One region of the Mesorhizobium sp. Ca11 genome, then DNA from elsewhere that is predicted to be linked to it. Evidence: predicted binding sites of a transcription regulator. Region 1 holds the regulator's gene; each other region holds the start of a gene.
The links. The regulator PhoB, encoded in region 1, activates phosphate uptake and scavenging genes when phosphate is short. The targets are predictions, from matches to a motif close to TGTCATNNANCTGTCAT.

Region 1 (3,928 bases):
GAAGGACATCAACCTGTCCCTGCCCGAGCGCAGCGTGACCGCCTTCATCGGCCCGTCGGGCTGCGGGAAGTCGACGCTGCTGCGCGTGCTCAACCGCATCTACGAGCTCTATCCGAAGCAGAGCGCCGAGGGCCAGGTGCTGCTCGACGGCAAGAACATCCTCGACCGCTCGCAGGACCTCAACCTGCTGCGCACCAAGATCGGCATGGTGTTTCAGAAGCCGACGCCGTTCCCGATGTCGATCTACGAGAACATCGCTTTCGGCGTCAGGCTCTATGAGAAGATCAGCAAGGCTGAGATGGACAGCCGCGTCGAGCAGGCGCTGAAGCGCGCAGCACTCTGGAACGAGGTCAAGGACAAGCTCAACGCCAGCGGCCTCAGCCTCTCGGGCGGCCAGCAGCAGCGCCTGTGCATCGCCCGTACCGTTGCTGTGAAGCCCGAGGTCATCCTGCTCGACGAGCCGGCCTCGGCGCTCGATCCGCTGTCGACCGCCAAGATCGAGGAACTGATCGACGAGCTGCAGGCCGACTACACGATCGTCATCGTCACCCACAACATGCAGCAGGCGGCGCGCGTGTCGCGGCAGACGGCGTTCATGTATCTGGGCGAGCTGGTGGAGTTCGACCGGACCGAGAAGATCTTCACCTCGCCCCGCGAAAAGCGCACGCAGGACTACATCACCGGCCGCTTCGGCTGAGCTCATACGAGGACATCATCATGGCCGAACATACCGTCGCTTCCTTCGACGAGGATCTGAGGCAGATCAGCCGGCTCATCAACGACATGGGCGATCTCGCCGCCTCCATGGTCGGCGCTTCGACCAAGGCCCTGCTCGAGACCGACAATGCCATGGCGCAGCGCGTCGTTTCCGACGATGCTATCATGGACGCGCGCCAGCGCGAGCTCGACGACCGCGCCATCACGCTGATCGCCAAGCGCCAGCCGATGGCCGACGACCTGCGCAACGTGGTCGGCTCGATCCGCATGGCAGGCGACCTCGAACGCATCGGCGACCTCGCCAAGAACATCGCCAAGCGCGTCGGCTCGGTCGGCGTCAGCGCCGCGCCGCGCGACCTCACGCATTCGATCGATTCCATGGCGCAGCTGGTGCTGATCCAGGTCCAGGCCGTGATCCAGGAATATACGGTGGGCGACGCCACGGCGCTGGCCAAGCTTCGCAACGACGACGAGCGCATCGACGTCAAATACACATCCGTCTTCCGGGAACTCCTGACCTACATGATGGAAGACCCGCGCAACATAACCGCCTGCACGCATCTTCTGTTCTGCGCCAAGAATCTCGAGCGCATCGGCGACCATGTGACCAACATCGCCGAGAACGCCTATTATGTGCTGACCGGCACGCAATTGCCCGCGAATCGTCCCAAGCAGGACGAGACGACAATGTCGGCGCCGGCGGCCTGACGAAGGGTATCTGCCAATGATCGCGCCACGCATCATGGTGGTGGAGGACGAGGAGCCGCTTGGTGTGCTGCTCCGCTACAATCTCGAATCCGAGGGTTACCAGGTCGAAGTGGTGACCCGCGGCGACGAGGCCGAAATCCGCCTTCAGGAAAACGTCCCCGACCTGCTCGTGCTCGACTGGATGGTACCCGCGGTTTCCGGCATCGAGCTCTGCCGGCGCCTCAGGATGCGGCCCGAGACCGAGCGGCTGCCGATCATCATGCTGACCGCGCGGGGCGAAGAAAGCGACCGCGTGCGCGGCCTCTCGACCGGCGCCGACGACTATCTGGTCAAGCCGTTCTCGACGCCGGAGTTCATGGCGCGCGTCAAGGCGCTGCTGCGCCGCGCCAAGCCGGAGGTGCTGTCCAGCGTGCTCAAGGTCGGCGACATCGTGCTCGACCGCGAGTCGCACCGCGTCTACCGCAAGAAGAGCGAGATCAGGCTCGGCCCGACCGAGTTCCGGCTGCTGGAATTCATGATGCGTCATCCCGGCCGGGTGTTCTCGCGCAGCCAGCTGCTCGACAATGTCTGGGGCGAGACGATCTATATCGACGAACGCACCGTCGACGTCCATGTCGGCCGCCTGCGCAAGGCGGTCAACAATGGCCGCATGCCGGACGTCATCCGCACCATCCGCGGGGCGGGTTACGCGATCAGGGAAGATTAGGGATAGGGGGCCGAGACGCTGACGGGTTCTGTGTCTCCAGCATCGGATCGCGTGCATTGGCGGTTAGCCGAGACGCTTGTGCTTCGTCATCCACGGGCGGAGCAAGGAGCGCAGCGACGCAGCGCAGATCCGAGGATCCATTCCGTGATGTCGATGCGTTGCGACAGTCCAGAATTCTGTGCCGCTGCGCTCGACGCGTGAGGTAGCGGCATGGATTCCAGGGTCTCCGCGACGGAGCTTCGCTCCTGCTCCGCCCTGGAATGACGAAGCTGCGGGGCCTTCCCTTCGCTAATTCAAGCGTCTGCTGCTGTCCCGGACCTCTTCAAGGCTGCCTCAGGCCACGTTCTTTCCCGTCCCCACTCTTGCCTGGCCTCCCGGCGCGAAAATCTCCTGGTCGACGAAGGTCAGCGCGCGCATGGCGCAGCCTTCGCGGATCAGCGGCAACTCGTTCGGCTCGGTGTCGAAGGAGATCGATTCGGAGTGCTGGCCGCCGGCCGTCTGGGCGATCGCTTCCCTTAGCGCCGGCTCGATTAGGTCGAAGGCGGCCGCGCTGACGCCGACCATGGCGACAGGCGCCGGGTCGATGAGGGCGAACAGGCTGCCGAGACCGAAACCAAGCGCTTCGCCGGCCCGGCGGTAAGCCTCCCGTTCGGGGCCGTCCCTCTCGCGCGCCTTCGCGGCAAGGGCCCGCATGTCGGCGTCGCCGACGTCGACTGGCTCGGCGTCCTCGCTCATTTTCATGGCGCTGCGCCAGATCGCATAGTTGCCGGCATAGGCCTCGACGCAGCCGCGGCGGCCGCAGCGGCAAAGCGCCCCGCCCGGGCGGTGGATCATGTGGCCGAACTCGCCGCCGGAGGAATGCGTCCCGGTGAACAGCGCACCCTTGAGCACGAGACCCATGCCGATGCCGTGCGACAACAGGATGGCGATGAAGTCGTCGCGATAGCGCTCCGGGTCGCGCCATTGCAGCGCCACCGCCATCATGTTGCAGTCGTTCTCCATGGTGGCGGAGATGCCGAACTCCTTCTCGAGAATGTCGGCGAAAGGAATGTCGGTCAGCGGCGTTATCGGCGACCACAGCATGGAGCGCGCATGCGAATCGGTGATGCCCTGAATGCCCATGGCGATGCGGGCGACGCTGCCAATGTCGAGGTCGGGATCCTGCAGCCGGCGCCGCACGATCGCCACACATTCGCCGATCAGCTCGTCGCGGGGCATAACAAGCGTGTCCAGGCGCTGCTGCTCCTCGGCAACAACTTGGCCGGCATAGTCGATCACGGCGACCGACAGGAAGTTCAGCGACAACACCACGGTCAGCACCGCGGCGGCTTCAGGGTTCAGCGCCAGGCCGATCTGCGGCCGGCCGCGTTTCAACGCCGTCGGCTCGCTGGCCTTGCTTTCGGTGAGAATGCCCTCCTGGATCAAGTCGGCGGAGATCGCCGAAATGGTCGAGTGGCTGAGCCCGGTGGTGGCGGCAATTTCGGTCCGTGATGGCTGACCGGCGCGGCGTACCGCCGAAATCACCATGGCGCGGTTGCGCCGGCGCAAATCGTCATGGCGGATTCCGACCGACATCGTTTCGCACGTCCTCCCCAGTCATCGCGGCCTTGTGATAATGCCATGGCCTGTCGCTGACACGCTAGGGATTGTGGCAGAAGCCAGGGGCCATGTCATTATTTATTGCGGATACCGAAAAAAATGCCTGAGCCCATCAAAACCCATCAGAATCTCGGTTGACAGCGCTGTTGTGCTGGACCACTATTTTTTTGAGGCTCGAAAAAAAGCCTCTGTGCCGGC
Region 2 (3,928 bases), on a different contig from region 1:
GCCTCGTCGGTGATCGGCGGCACCTCGCTGTTTGGCGCCATCGGCTCCGTGCACGGTCCGCTGATCGGCTCCTTCATCCTTTCGACCATCAACAACGGCGCCAACCTGCTCAACGTCAACACCTTCTGGCAGCGCGTCATCACCGGCCTGCTGATCATCGTCATCGTCTACTTCGACGGCCTGCGTCGTCGCGGCAAATGACTCCTACGTGAAACTAACGCGCCGGCCCCGCTCGAGCGGCGCCGGCGCTCTTTGCCTGGATTTGCGATATGAAAGCCGTTGTCTGCCGTTCGCCCGGCGAGCTTGTCCTCGAAGACCGCGCCGGGCCCGGCGCACCGCCGCCCGGCTGGGCGCGCGTTGCGGTCAGCCATGTCGGCATCTGCGGAACCGACTACCACATCTTCGAAGGCAAGCACCCGTTTCTGGCCTATCCGCGCATCATGGGCCATGAGGTTGCCGGCACGATCGTCGAGAAGGGCGAAGGCGTCGAGATCAGCGTCGGCGAGCCGGTCGTCATCAATCCCTATCTTTCATGCGGCAAATGCATTGCCTGCCGGCGCGGCAAGCCGAACTGCTGCGTGAAGATCGAGGTGCTGGGCGTCCATCGCGACGGCGCCATGTGCGACGAAATCCTGGTGCCGGCGCAGAACCTCTACCCGACGAACGGCCTGTCGCTGGCCGACGCCGCGGCGGTGGAATTCCTGGCCATCGGCGCGCATGCGGTACGCCGATCGCTCGGGCTGCCCGGCCAGCGCACGCTGGTCATCGGCGCCGGCCCGATCGGCCTCGGCACGGCGATCTTCGCGCGCATTGCCGGGCTGGATGTCAGCCTGCTCGACATGAGCGCCGAACGTCTCGGCTTCGCCGAGAAGCAGCTCGGCTTTGCCCCGCTGGACAGCTCGAAGAGGCCGGCTGCCGAGCTGGTCCAACAGGCAACAGCCGGCGAAGGGTTCGACCTCGTGTTCGACGCGACCGGCAACACCCAGTCCGTGCAGTCGGCCTTCGCCCATGTCGCGCATGGCGGCACGCTGGTGCTGGTCAGCGTCGTCAAGGACGACATCACCTTCTCCGACCCTGAATTCCATAAGCGCGAGATGATGCTGGTCGGCAGCCGCAACGCGCTGAAGGCCGATTTCGACCATGTCGCAGATTCGATCCGCAACGGCGCTGTGCCGTTGAACAAGCTCGTCACCCATCGCACCACGCTCGCCGGAACGCCGCGCGACCTTGCCCGATGGACGCACGAGAAGTCGGGACTGATCAAGGCGGTCATAGAGGTCGGGTGATAACATGACAGGCGGTGAACTCAGCCCGAATTGACGGAGCGCCGCACAGGTCGACCCCCGCTCCGTCTCGGCTTCGCCGAGCCACCTCTCCCCCGGTCGACGGGGGAGAGGAAGAGTGCGAGCCTTGCAGCCAACGCTCTTCAACCGGACACACTGCTTCTCCGGTCGCCAGCGTGCTCCTTTCCTCTCCCTCCGGAGGGGGGAGAGGTGGCTCGGCGAAGCCGAGACGGAGTGGGGGAAGGCGAGCCTCAAACGCCAAGCCGCTGACAAGTAAGCGACCTGACATCAGCGTGAAGCAGATCAATCACGGTCTCGTATAAAACCGGCACTCCCTACAACACCGACAACTTCAGCTCCACCCGCTCCGCGGGAAAGCGCGATTCCGCGAATTGGATCGGCTCACCGTCGAGCGTGACGTTGACGGCGACGGTGACCAGCACGATCGCGCCGGGCTGCAGATCGAGGGCTGCAAGATCGTCTGCGTCGGCATGGCGCGCCGACAGCACGGTCGAATGCCGCAGATAATCGTTGATGCCGAAGCGCTTCAGTGAGGCGGTGATCGATCCCGTTTCCGCCATTGCCGCCTCGATTCCGGCGAAGCGCTTGGCATCGAACCAGGTCGTCGCGCGCGACACCGCATGACCGTCGGCCTCGCCGCGCGTCTCCAGGCGGATGACGGCAGCGCCTTTGGCGATGCCCAGCGCCTCGGCGATGCGCCGGCCGGCCGGCTCGGTCGACGACGACAGCAGCGCGATATGTCGCTCGCTCGTCTGCCCCTGCAGCCCGGTCGAGAAGCGCGTGCGCGCGCCGATCGGATAGGACAGCCGCTTGCGCGACAACACGAAGGTGCCGCGTCCCTGCTCGGCCCTCAGCACGCCTTCCTGCACCAGTGCTGCAATGGCGCTGCGCACCGTGTGGCGGTTGACGCCATAGCGCTCGGCCAGCGCGACTTCAGGCGGCAGCGCCGCATTCTCGGCGAAATCGCCATTGGCGATCGCCTGCAGAATCCTGTCGGCGATCTGCCGCCATAGCGATACGCCGTTGCGCCTCTCGATGCTGCTTGCCAGCCCGGTCATTTCCCCGCCCCCAACGTCATCACCCCTAACTTTTGCACCCGTTGTCATCCACCCGTCATGGACTCCCGATACCAAGTGAGTATAATTTGTATAGTTGTCTATATCAATAGACAAATTTCTCTATGCGAGGAGCGATGCCATGCGAGGACAGGAAGCGCGCGAGCAGGCCGGGCGGAAAGCCTTGATGGCGACGCTGGCGCATGCCGCGGCCGACGAGATCGCCCGCCTGTGGAACGAGTCGGGCCTGCCCTCCGAAGCCGAGCTTTTGCGCGGCCCCGAAACCGGACTGGTGACGGTGCGCGGGCGGATCGGCGGCGGTGGCGCACCGTTCAATGTCGGCGAAGCGACGGTCACCCGCGCCACGGTGCGTCTGCCCTCCGGCCAGGTCGGCCACTCCTATGCGCTCGGCCGCGACAAGGGAAAAGCCAAGCTAGCGGCGATCGCCGACGCGCTGTGGCGGGACCCGGCGCACCGCGAAGCGGTCGAGACAAAGCTCGCCGCGCCCTTGCGCGCAGCGCTTGCCGCGGCGCGCGAGACAAAGCGCGTCGAAACAGCGGCCACGAAAGTGGATTTCTTCACCATGGTGCGCGGAGAAGACTGATGGATATCGCCACGCAATCGATCGATGGCGGCTTCGCAGAGCCGGTCTTCAACGCCCAGGCGGTGTTCCGCGCCATCATGGACGCGATGGCCCGCCCCGGCACCGTCCAGAACCTGCGGCAGCTCGCTCGCCCGCCGGTGCCGCTGTCGGCGACGGCCGGCGCCGTGGCGCTCTCGCTCTGCGACAACGACACGCCGGTCTGGCTCGACCCGCCGCTGCAGACGGAAGCCGCGGTCAAGGCCTGGCTCGGCTTTCACACCGGCGCGCCCTCGGCAAACACGCCGGCCGACGCACATTTCGCCCTGATCGCCAATCCGAAGGAGATGGCGGCGCTCGATGGTTTTGCGCAAGGCACGCAAGAATATCCCGACCGCTCGACGACGCTGATCCTCTTGGTCGACGATCTTGCCTCGGGCCCGTCGCTGCTGCTCGAAGGTCCGGGGATCGAAAAGACGTCGATGATCGCGCCTCCCGGCATGCCGCGCCATTTCGTCGAGCAGTGGAAGCAGAACACCCAGCGTTTCCCGCGCGGCGTCGACATCATTCTGGCGGCGCCCGGCAGCCTCGCCTGCCTGCCGCGCACCACCCGCATCAAGACGATGGAGGCATGACATGTATGTCGCGGTGAAAGGCGGCGAAGCCGCCATTGCCAATGCGCATCGCCTGCTTGCCGACCGCCGCCGCGGCGACCGCTCGGTACCGGCGCTGCGCCTCGACCAGATCGTCGAGCAGCTGGCGCTCGGCGTCGACCGGGTGATGAGCGAAGGCTCGCTCTATGATCGCGAGCTCGCGGCTCTCGCCGTTACCCAGGCGCGCGGCGATATGATCGAGGCGATCTTTCTGGTGCGCGCCTACCGCACCACGCTGCCGCGCTTCGGCTACACCAATCCGGTCGACACCGGCGCCATGCAGGTCGAGCGTCGTGTCTCGGCCACCTACAAGGACCTGCCGGGCGGCCAGGTGCT
Region 3 (3,928 bases), on a different contig from region 1:
TACGAGGCAAACGGCCATTTCAACGCGCTGGTTGGCTGTAATACGTGGACGGGCGCGGGACTGCGCGTTGCAGGCCTTCGCACAGGATGGTGGAACCCTCTGCCGGTCTCGTTGGGTTGGTCGCTGAGCTTGTATAATTAGCAGCGCTTTTGCGAGCGCCTCATTCCTTCGCGCCCTCCCTCTGTCCTGCAGGACAGAGGAGCGCTGCGCCGCGAGCATGTCAGGCCGTGGAGCGCGCTACCGCCGCACAACCTCCCGCTCCTCCCACCCATAGAGCCAGTCCAGGTCCGCCGTGAGCTTCTCAGGCGGCCTCGTCGCCAGCACCAGGTTGCGCGCGATCGCCACCGGCCCCCAGGCGTGCCAGGCCAGCCGATTGAGCGCGCCGCGTTTCAACACTCTTTCGACACGCGGCCGTCTGAGATTCTCCCAGGTAGTTAGGCCCTGCTTCGGATCGCCCGGAAAATCGGCGACCAGATTGGCGAGCATCGCAGCATCCTCGATCCCCATCGCCGCGCCCTGGGCCGCGAAGGGCGTCATGGCATGCGCGGCGTCCCCGATCAGCGCGATGCCTTCCGGCATCGTCCAACGGCGCTGCTCGACCGTGTGGATGGGGAACGCCGTCCAGGGGCCGGCGAGCGCCACCAGCCTCGACAGCCCCGTCGCGGTGCCCCGGATGGCGCCTGAGAGGATCGCAGGGTCGGCATGGCCGGACCAGCCTTCGGCAATGCGCTCGCCCTTGGTGAAGGCGGCAAGGTTGACGGCGCTACCCTTGCTCACCGGATAGGCGACCATGTGGAAGCCGGGATGCAGGAAAGTGGTGACGCTGTCGGTGGCTCCGATTTGCATAAAAGCCTGGCCGGCGGCGCTTTCCGCCGGGACCGTCGCGCGCCAGGCGAGTTCGCCCGAAAAGCGGCTTGCCGCAAAGCCGGTCGTCCGGGCAAGCTGGGCGCGAACCGACGACCAGACGCCGTCAGCAGCGACCAGCAAACCGCACGCGACATCCGTCGCTTTGTCGTCGATTTCGACCGTCGCGGTCACGCTTTGCGGGTCGATGGCAATGCCGGTAACGCGCGCGCCGGTGATAAGCTCGATGTCCGGCCGCAGCGCCACCGCCGCCATCAGCGCCGCCTGCAGGTCGGCGCGGTGCGCCACGAGATAAGGCGCGCCCCAGCGCTTTTCTGCCGCTTCACCAAGCGGCACGCGCGCCAGCTCCCGCAGGCTTCTTGCATCCTTCAGCACTACCGCTTGCGGCCGGATCGCATTGGGCAGCAGGCGATCGAGCACGCCGAGCCGGCGCAGGATGCGGGTTGCGTTGGGGGAAAGCTGGAGGCCGGCGCCGGCCGCTTCGAGTTGCCTGGCCTGCTCGAACAGTCTTACCGGGAAGCCACGCTCGGCAAACGCAAGCGCCGCCGTCAGCCCGGCAAGACCAGCCCCGGCGATAACGATCTGCCGGGACGGTGTTTCAGTCATGGTCGAAAGGGGCGATCAGGCGGCCTGATCGACATAGAGGCAGCCGGCCGGCTGCGTTTCCGTCGCTTTCAGCGATGGCGAATAGCGGTAGAGCGTCGAGCAGTAGGGGCAGACCTTCTCATCGTCGTCGCCCATGTCGAGGAACACATGCGGATGGTCGAAGGGTGGGTTGGCGCCGGTGCACATGAATTCCTTGACGCCGATCTCGATGACCGGATGGCCCGCGTCGTTCTGGAAATGGGGAATGCTGCCGCCTGCCATCGTCGTCTCCAATTGGGTTCGGCCAGTGGGTGTGACCAGCCTGCATCTGGAGCATAACAGCCCAGTTTGCAAGATCGATGAAATCAAACTGTCGCAAAAGCCTGGCAGAGGATAAGTTGAGCCGGTTAAGCGCGTGAGGCCGGCGTCGGAGCGATTCCGTGACGATCATGCGTCACAAAGACATGTTAGAGCGTCGCCGAACGGCAATATGCGGCGCTCCCAAGGACGGTTGCGGGCAAGAGCGGGAAACCATGAACGAACTGAAGCCTGTGCAGAGCGAGTTCATCACCGTCGAGGCCGCAAGCCCCGACGGCGGCAATCCCGATCGTTTCGTCAACCGCGAATTCTCCTGGCTGCAATTCAACCGCCGCGTGCTGGAGGAATCGCTGAACGAGCATCATCCGCTGCTTGAACGCGTCCGCTTCCTGTCGATTTCTGCCGCCAATCTCGACGAGTTCTTCATGGTCCGCGTCGCCGGCCTTGCCGGCCAGGTCCGCGAGGGCATCGCGCTGAAGAGCCCGGACGGCCGCACGCCCGAACAGCAGCTCGAGCAGTTGCTGCGGGAGGTCGAGCGCCTTCAGGAAGACCAGCAGAAGAGCCTCTCGGCGCTGATGACGCTGCTCAACAAGGAAGGCATCGAGAGCATCACCCGCGACGCGCTGACCAAGGATGAGAAGGCCTGGCTGGAGGAACATTTCCAGGAACAGGTTTTCCCGGTGCTGACGCCGCTGTCGATCGACCCGGCGCATCCGTTTCCGTTCATCCCCAATCTCGGCTTTTCCATCGCCCTGCAATTGCGCCATCGCAAGAATGGCGAGGAGATGAGCGCGCTGCTGCGCCTGCCGGTGGCGCTCAGGCGTTTCATCCGCCTGCCCGACCGCAAGCACCATGTCCGCTTCATTCCGCTGGAGGAAGTGGTCGGCATCTATATCGGCAAGCTTTTCCCCGGCTACGAGGTCAAGGGGTCCGGCACGTTCCGCATCATCCGCGACAGCGACATCGAGGTCGAGGAAGAGTCGGAGGACCTGGTGCGCCTGTTCGAAACGGCGCTGAAGCGGCGCCGCCGCGGCTCGGTGATCCGCATCGAATTCGACACGCTGATGCCGGCCGCGTTGCGGGACTTCGTCGCCGGCGAGCTCGGCGTGTCGTCGAGCCGCATCAGCGTGCTCACTGGTCCGCTGGCGCTCAACCAGATATCCGAGATTGTCGCCATCCCCCGCGACGACCTCAAATTCACACCCTACAATCCGCGCTTTCCCGAGCGCATCCGCGAGCATGGCGGCGACTGCTTCGCCGCCATTCGCGAGAAGGACATCGTCGTCCATCACCCCTACGAGTCCTTCGACGTGGTGGTGCAGTTCCTGCGCCAGGCCGCCGCCGACCCGGAAGTGGTGGCGATCAAGCAGACGCTCTACCGCACCTCTAACGACAGCCCGATCGTGCGCGCGCTGATCGACGCCGCCGAGGCCGGCAAGTCGGTCACCGCACTTGTCGAGCTCAAGGCCCGCTTCGACGAGGAAGCCAACATCCGCTGGGCGCGCGACCTCGAACGCGCCGGCGTCCAGGTCGTGTTCGGCTTCCTGGAGTTGAAGACCCACGCCAAGATGTCTTTGATCGTGCGCCGCGAGGATGGCCGGCTGCGCAACTACGTGCATCTCGGCACCGGCAACTACCACCCGGTTACCGCCCGTATCTACACCGACCTGTCCTTCTTCACGACAGACCCGACGATCGCGCGCGATGTCGCGCAGCTCTTCAATTTCATCACCGGCTATGCCGAGCCCGCCGAGGAGATGCGCCTTGCCGTATCGCCCTTCACGCTGCGCAAGCGCATCCTGAAACACATCTCGGACGAGATCGTCCATGCCCGCGACGGCCGACCGGCGCGCATCTGGATGAAGATGAATGCGCTGGTCGATCCGACCATCATCGACGCGCTTTACGACGCCAGCCGCGCCGGCGTCGAGGTCGACCTCGTCGTGCGCGGCATCTGCTGCCTGAGGCCGCAGGTGCCGGGTCTTTCCGAGAACATAAGGGTGAAATCGATCGTCGGCCGCTTCCTCGAGCACAGCCGCATCTTCTGCTTCGGCAACGGCCACGGCCTGCCCTCGGACGAGGCGGTCGTCTACATCTCGTCGGCCGACATGATGCCGCGCAATCTCGACCGCCGCGTCGAGACCCTGGTGCCGATCACCAA
Region 4 (3,928 bases), on a different contig from region 1:
CGGCGACCATGTAACGCGCGGCATCGAACGTGTGGATCGCCATGTCGAGCAAGAGCACATGGGCCATCTCCTCGCGAAAACCGCCGAAATGCGGCGCAACGAAAAAGTCCGCATGGATGCTGGTCGGCTTGCCGATGACGCCGGAGTCCAGGAAGCGCCTGATGCGCCTGACATTGGCGACATAGCGGCGGTTCTGGACGACTGCATGGATGCGCCTCGCCTTGCGCGCTGCCTCGACGATGGCGCGCGCATTTTCGGGGCTGTCGGCCAGCGGCTTCTCGGTGAGCAGATGGCAGTTGTGCGCGAAGGCCGAAAGCGCGACCGCGCGGCGTGCGGCGGGAACCACGACGTCGAACACGGCATCGGGCTTGGTCTGGTCGAGGACGGCGTCGAGGTTGGTGCCGATGACGGCATCGGACAGCGCGTATTCGCGCGCCCTCGCCTGGGCCCGCTCGGCATCGAGGTCGACGAGGCCGACAATGGCGAGCCCGTCGATCTGCTTCACGGCATCGAGCCAGTGCTTGCTCATCGCTCCGCACCCGGCCAGGACGACCCTCATCATCCAGCGCTCCTCCTCCGCCGGTCCCTCCAGACCGGACGTCACGGCGTCCACGGCGTCACCGTAAACGTTTTTCCGTAAACGTTTACGAGAACACACCCGATGGCGTAGAATGTCAACCGGCTGCCTGCAAAAATCGTCCCGAAGCCTTGGCCTGAGCGGCAGCCGGTGCTAGCCAAGGCAGGGGGAGAATCCGTCCTTGGCGTCAAGCATCCACGATCTCGCGCGTCACCTGAACATCTCGATCGGCACCGTGTCGCGCGCGCTGAACGGCCGTGCCGACGTCAATGCCGACACACGCCAGCGTGTGCTCGAAGCAGCCAGGAAGCTGAACTATTCGCCCAATCAGTCAGGCCGCAGTCTCAGGCAAGGCGCCACCCGTTCGATCGCCTTCATGCTGCAGCCGCATCCCGGCGACCAGCAATATGGCGAGCCGTTCTTCATCCCGTTCCTGACCGGCCTGCAGGCGCGGCTCGCCGAGCATGACCTGGATCTGATGGTCGTCATGGGTGAGCCGGGCCAATATCAGCAGGAGCGGTTGCGCCGCGTGGTCGAGACGCGCCGGGCCGACGCGGTCGTGTTGGCCAATACGCGAAGGGAAGACGATCGGATCGATTATCTCAGCAAGGCCGGCTTTCCCTTCGCCACGCTTGGCCGAAGTCAGTCCGGCGGCGACACATATCCTTCACTCGATATCGATTTCGAGAGGGCGGGTGATGAAGCCGTCGACCGGCTGGTCGCGCGCGGCCACCGCCGCATTGCCGCTATCCGCCCTTCGCTTGATCTCAACTTCGGCTACCTGTTCCTCGACGGCTACCGCAAGGCGCTGAAGCGGCACGGTATCGAGGTCGACCCCGACCTGATCGCCGACGGCTTCATCAACGAGACCGGCGGCTACCAGGTGACGCCGCAAGTAATGCGCTCCAAAAACCCTCCGACGGCGATCATCTTCAACAATGACGCGATGGCGCTCGGCGGCTGCAAGGCGCTGGCCGAGATGGGTATCAAGCCGGGCCTTGACATGGCCGTGATCGTCATCGTCGACACGCCGCTCTGCCGCTACTTCTCGCCGACGCTTACCGCCTTCCGTCCGTCGCTGGAGCCCATGGGCCGGCGGCTGGCCGAGATGCTGCTCGCTTCGCTTCCCGCATTCGCCGGCCCTGAGGGCACACGCATCATCCGCGAAGTCTGGCCGCTGGAGCTGATCGCAAGAGAGAGCGATTGAGCGGAGGCGCTTTCCCTTCTCCCCCTGTGGGAGAAGGTGTCGCCGAAGGCGACGGATGAGGGGTGCTCCAGATGGCACCAGCGTCTCACTCCGCTGGAGCACCCTTCATCCGTCTCGGCGCTACGCGCCGATCCACCTTCTCCCACAAGGGGAGAAGGAAACTGTCATGCAACCATCACGTTCACGTCCTAGACCGCTCGACGGGAACCGGCTCGCCGCATCGCCGATGCGCGTTCCTTCCAGGCCGCTCTGCTCGTCAAGAAGGGGATATCGATGAAACATCTCAACCGGACCGTCGCGCTCGGCGCGGCACTCGCCTTGTTCACTTCCCTGACCCCGGCGCTCGCCGACGGCGTCGCTTACGTCAACAAGGGGCTCGTCGGCATCGGCCGCATCCCGGCCAACCAGAAGGACAAGTTCGGCGAGACCTTCGGTTCAGGTTCCGGCATGGCGATCGATACCAAATCCTGGACGCGTGAAGGGGCCACCTACAGGGGTTCGCTCTGGCTGCTGCCGGACCGCGGCTACAATGTCGTCGGAACCACCGATTATCGCCCGCGCCTCAACACCATCTCGGTCGAGCTGGCCCCGACCGCTCCTGGCGCGGCGCCCGCCGCCGGACAGGAACAGTCGGGCGTCAAAGCGACGCTCGCCGACACGATGCTTCTGACCGACGACAAGGGCGCCGACGCCACCGGCCTCGATCCGTTGAACGGCGTGCGCGCCGCCGCCGGCGACATGCCGATCCTGCCGCAGGCCGAAAACGGCAAGTTGGCGCTGGACGACGAAGCAATCGTGCGCCTGCCCGACGGCACGATGTTCATCTCCGACGAATATGGTCCCAACATCTACCGCTTCTCGGCCGAAGGCGGTCTGATGTCGGCGACCCAACCGCCCGCGGCTCTGGTGCCGATGCGCCACGGCAAGCCGAACTTCGCTTCCGACAATCCCGGCCCGGGCGCCGCCGAACCTGATCCGAAGGATCCCGAGACCGGCCGCCAGAACAACCAGGGCCTCGAAGGCATGTCGATGACGCCGGAAGGCAGGTTCCTGATTGCCGTGCTGCAGTCGGCGGCCCGCCAGGACGGCGGCGATTCCGGCTCGACCCGCCAGAACACCCGCGCGCTGGTTTACGACGCTTCCGATCTCGCCCATCTCAAACTGGCGCATGAATATGTCGTGCCGCTGCCGGTATTCAAGGATGCCAAGGGCAAGACCAAGGTGGCCGCTCAGAGCGAGATCGTCGCACTCTCCGACAAGAGCTTTCTGATGCTGGCGCGCGACTCAGGCAACGGCCAGGGCGTTAAGGGCGACGAGTCGCTCTATCGCAAGATCGAGATCGTCGACCTCTCGGCCGCCACCGATATCGCCAACGGCCCATTCGACGCCGCCGACAAGCCGGTCGCGCCGAAGGGCATGCTCGACCCGTCGGTGACGCCGGCCAAGCTGACGCCGTTCATCGACATCAACGACAAGGGCGAGCTCGGCCGTTTCGGCCTGCACAATGGCGCGCCGAACGACAAGGACAACCTCTCGGAGAAGTGGGAGGCTATGTCGCTGGCGCCGGTGCTCGATCCGAAGCTGCCCGACGACTATTTCCTGTTCGTCGCCAACGACAACGACTTCCTCACCCAGGACGGCTTCCAGGTCGGCGCTGCGTACAAGGCCGAGGACGGCGCAGATGTCGACACCACCTTCCTGGTCTATCAGGTCACCCTGCCCGGCCTTTCTGGAAACACCACTCAGTAATGGGATGCGGTCGGCTGCCGCGGCAGCCGACCCTTTTCTGAAGGGATGCATGAGCATCAGGCCTGCGATAGCATCGCGGGCCTGATTCAGTTTCGGCCCCACCACCATGGATAACAACATGGATGACAAACAGCCCGCCCGCCAGCGGACCGGCGACCTGACCAGCGGCCCAATTCCGCGCACGCTGCTTTTGTTCGCCCTGCCGGTGCTGGGCTCCAACGTGCTGCAGTCGCTCAACGGCTCGATCAACGCGGTCTGGGTCGGCCGCTTCCTCGGCGAGGCGGCGCTGACGGCGACCTCCAACGCCAATCTGGTGCTGTTCCTCATCCTCGGCACCGTCTTCGGCATCGGCATGGCGGCGACCATCCTGGTGGCGCAGTCGGTCGGCGCCCGCG

Region 2: phnF (phosphonate metabolism transcriptional regulator PhnF) is a predicted target of PhoB. The motif match lies at 2,405-2,421, and genes of this name have one in related genera.
Region 3: LB538_RS25145 (RNA degradosome polyphosphate kinase) is a predicted target of PhoB. The motif match lies at 1,810-1,826, and genes of this name have one in related genera.
Region 4: LB538_RS02990 (esterase-like activity of phytase family protein) is a predicted target of PhoB. The motif match lies at 1,947-1,963, and genes of this name have one in related genera.

The regions. Positions count from the first base shown of each region.
Region 1 covers NZ_JAIUHU010000009.1:57,642-61,569, forward strand. Annotated here, with positions in the region: gene pstB (phosphate ABC transporter ATP-binding protein PstB) at 1-697, shown strand, start outside; gene phoU (phosphate signaling complex protein PhoU) at 718-1,425, shown strand; gene phoB (phosphate regulon transcriptional regulator PhoB) at 1,442-2,131, shown strand; gene LB538_RS17620 (ROK family protein) at 2,465-3,706, opposite strand.
Region 2 covers NZ_JAIUHU010000015.1:51,952-55,879, reverse strand. Annotated here, with positions in the region: gene LB538_RS23230 (ABC transporter permease) at 1-201, shown strand, start outside; gene LB538_RS23225 (zinc-binding alcohol dehydrogenase family protein) at 270-1,286, shown strand; gene phnF (phosphonate metabolism transcriptional regulator PhnF) at 1,619-2,362, opposite strand; gene phnG (phosphonate C-P lyase system protein PhnG) at 2,502-2,963, shown strand; gene phnH (phosphonate C-P lyase system protein PhnH) at 2,963-3,574, shown strand; gene LB538_RS23205 (carbon-phosphorus lyase complex subunit PhnI) at 3,576-3,928, shown strand, end outside.
Region 3 covers NZ_JAIUHU010000018.1:30,519-34,446, reverse strand. Annotated here, with positions in the region: gene LB538_RS25160 (TIGR02117 family protein) at 1-141, shown strand, start outside; gene LB538_RS25155 (FAD-dependent monooxygenase) at 238-1,470, opposite strand; gene LB538_RS25150 (zinc-finger domain-containing protein) at 1,486-1,731, opposite strand; gene LB538_RS25145 (RNA degradosome polyphosphate kinase) at 1,983-3,928, shown strand, end outside.
Region 4 covers NZ_JAIUHU010000001.1:614,452-618,379, forward strand. Annotated here, with positions in the region: gene LB538_RS02980 (Gfo/Idh/MocA family protein) at 1-562, opposite strand, end outside; gene LB538_RS02985 (LacI family DNA-binding transcriptional regulator) at 759-1,784, shown strand; gene LB538_RS02990 (esterase-like activity of phytase family protein) at 2,058-3,533, shown strand; gene LB538_RS02995 (MATE family efflux transporter) at 3,652-3,928, shown strand, end outside.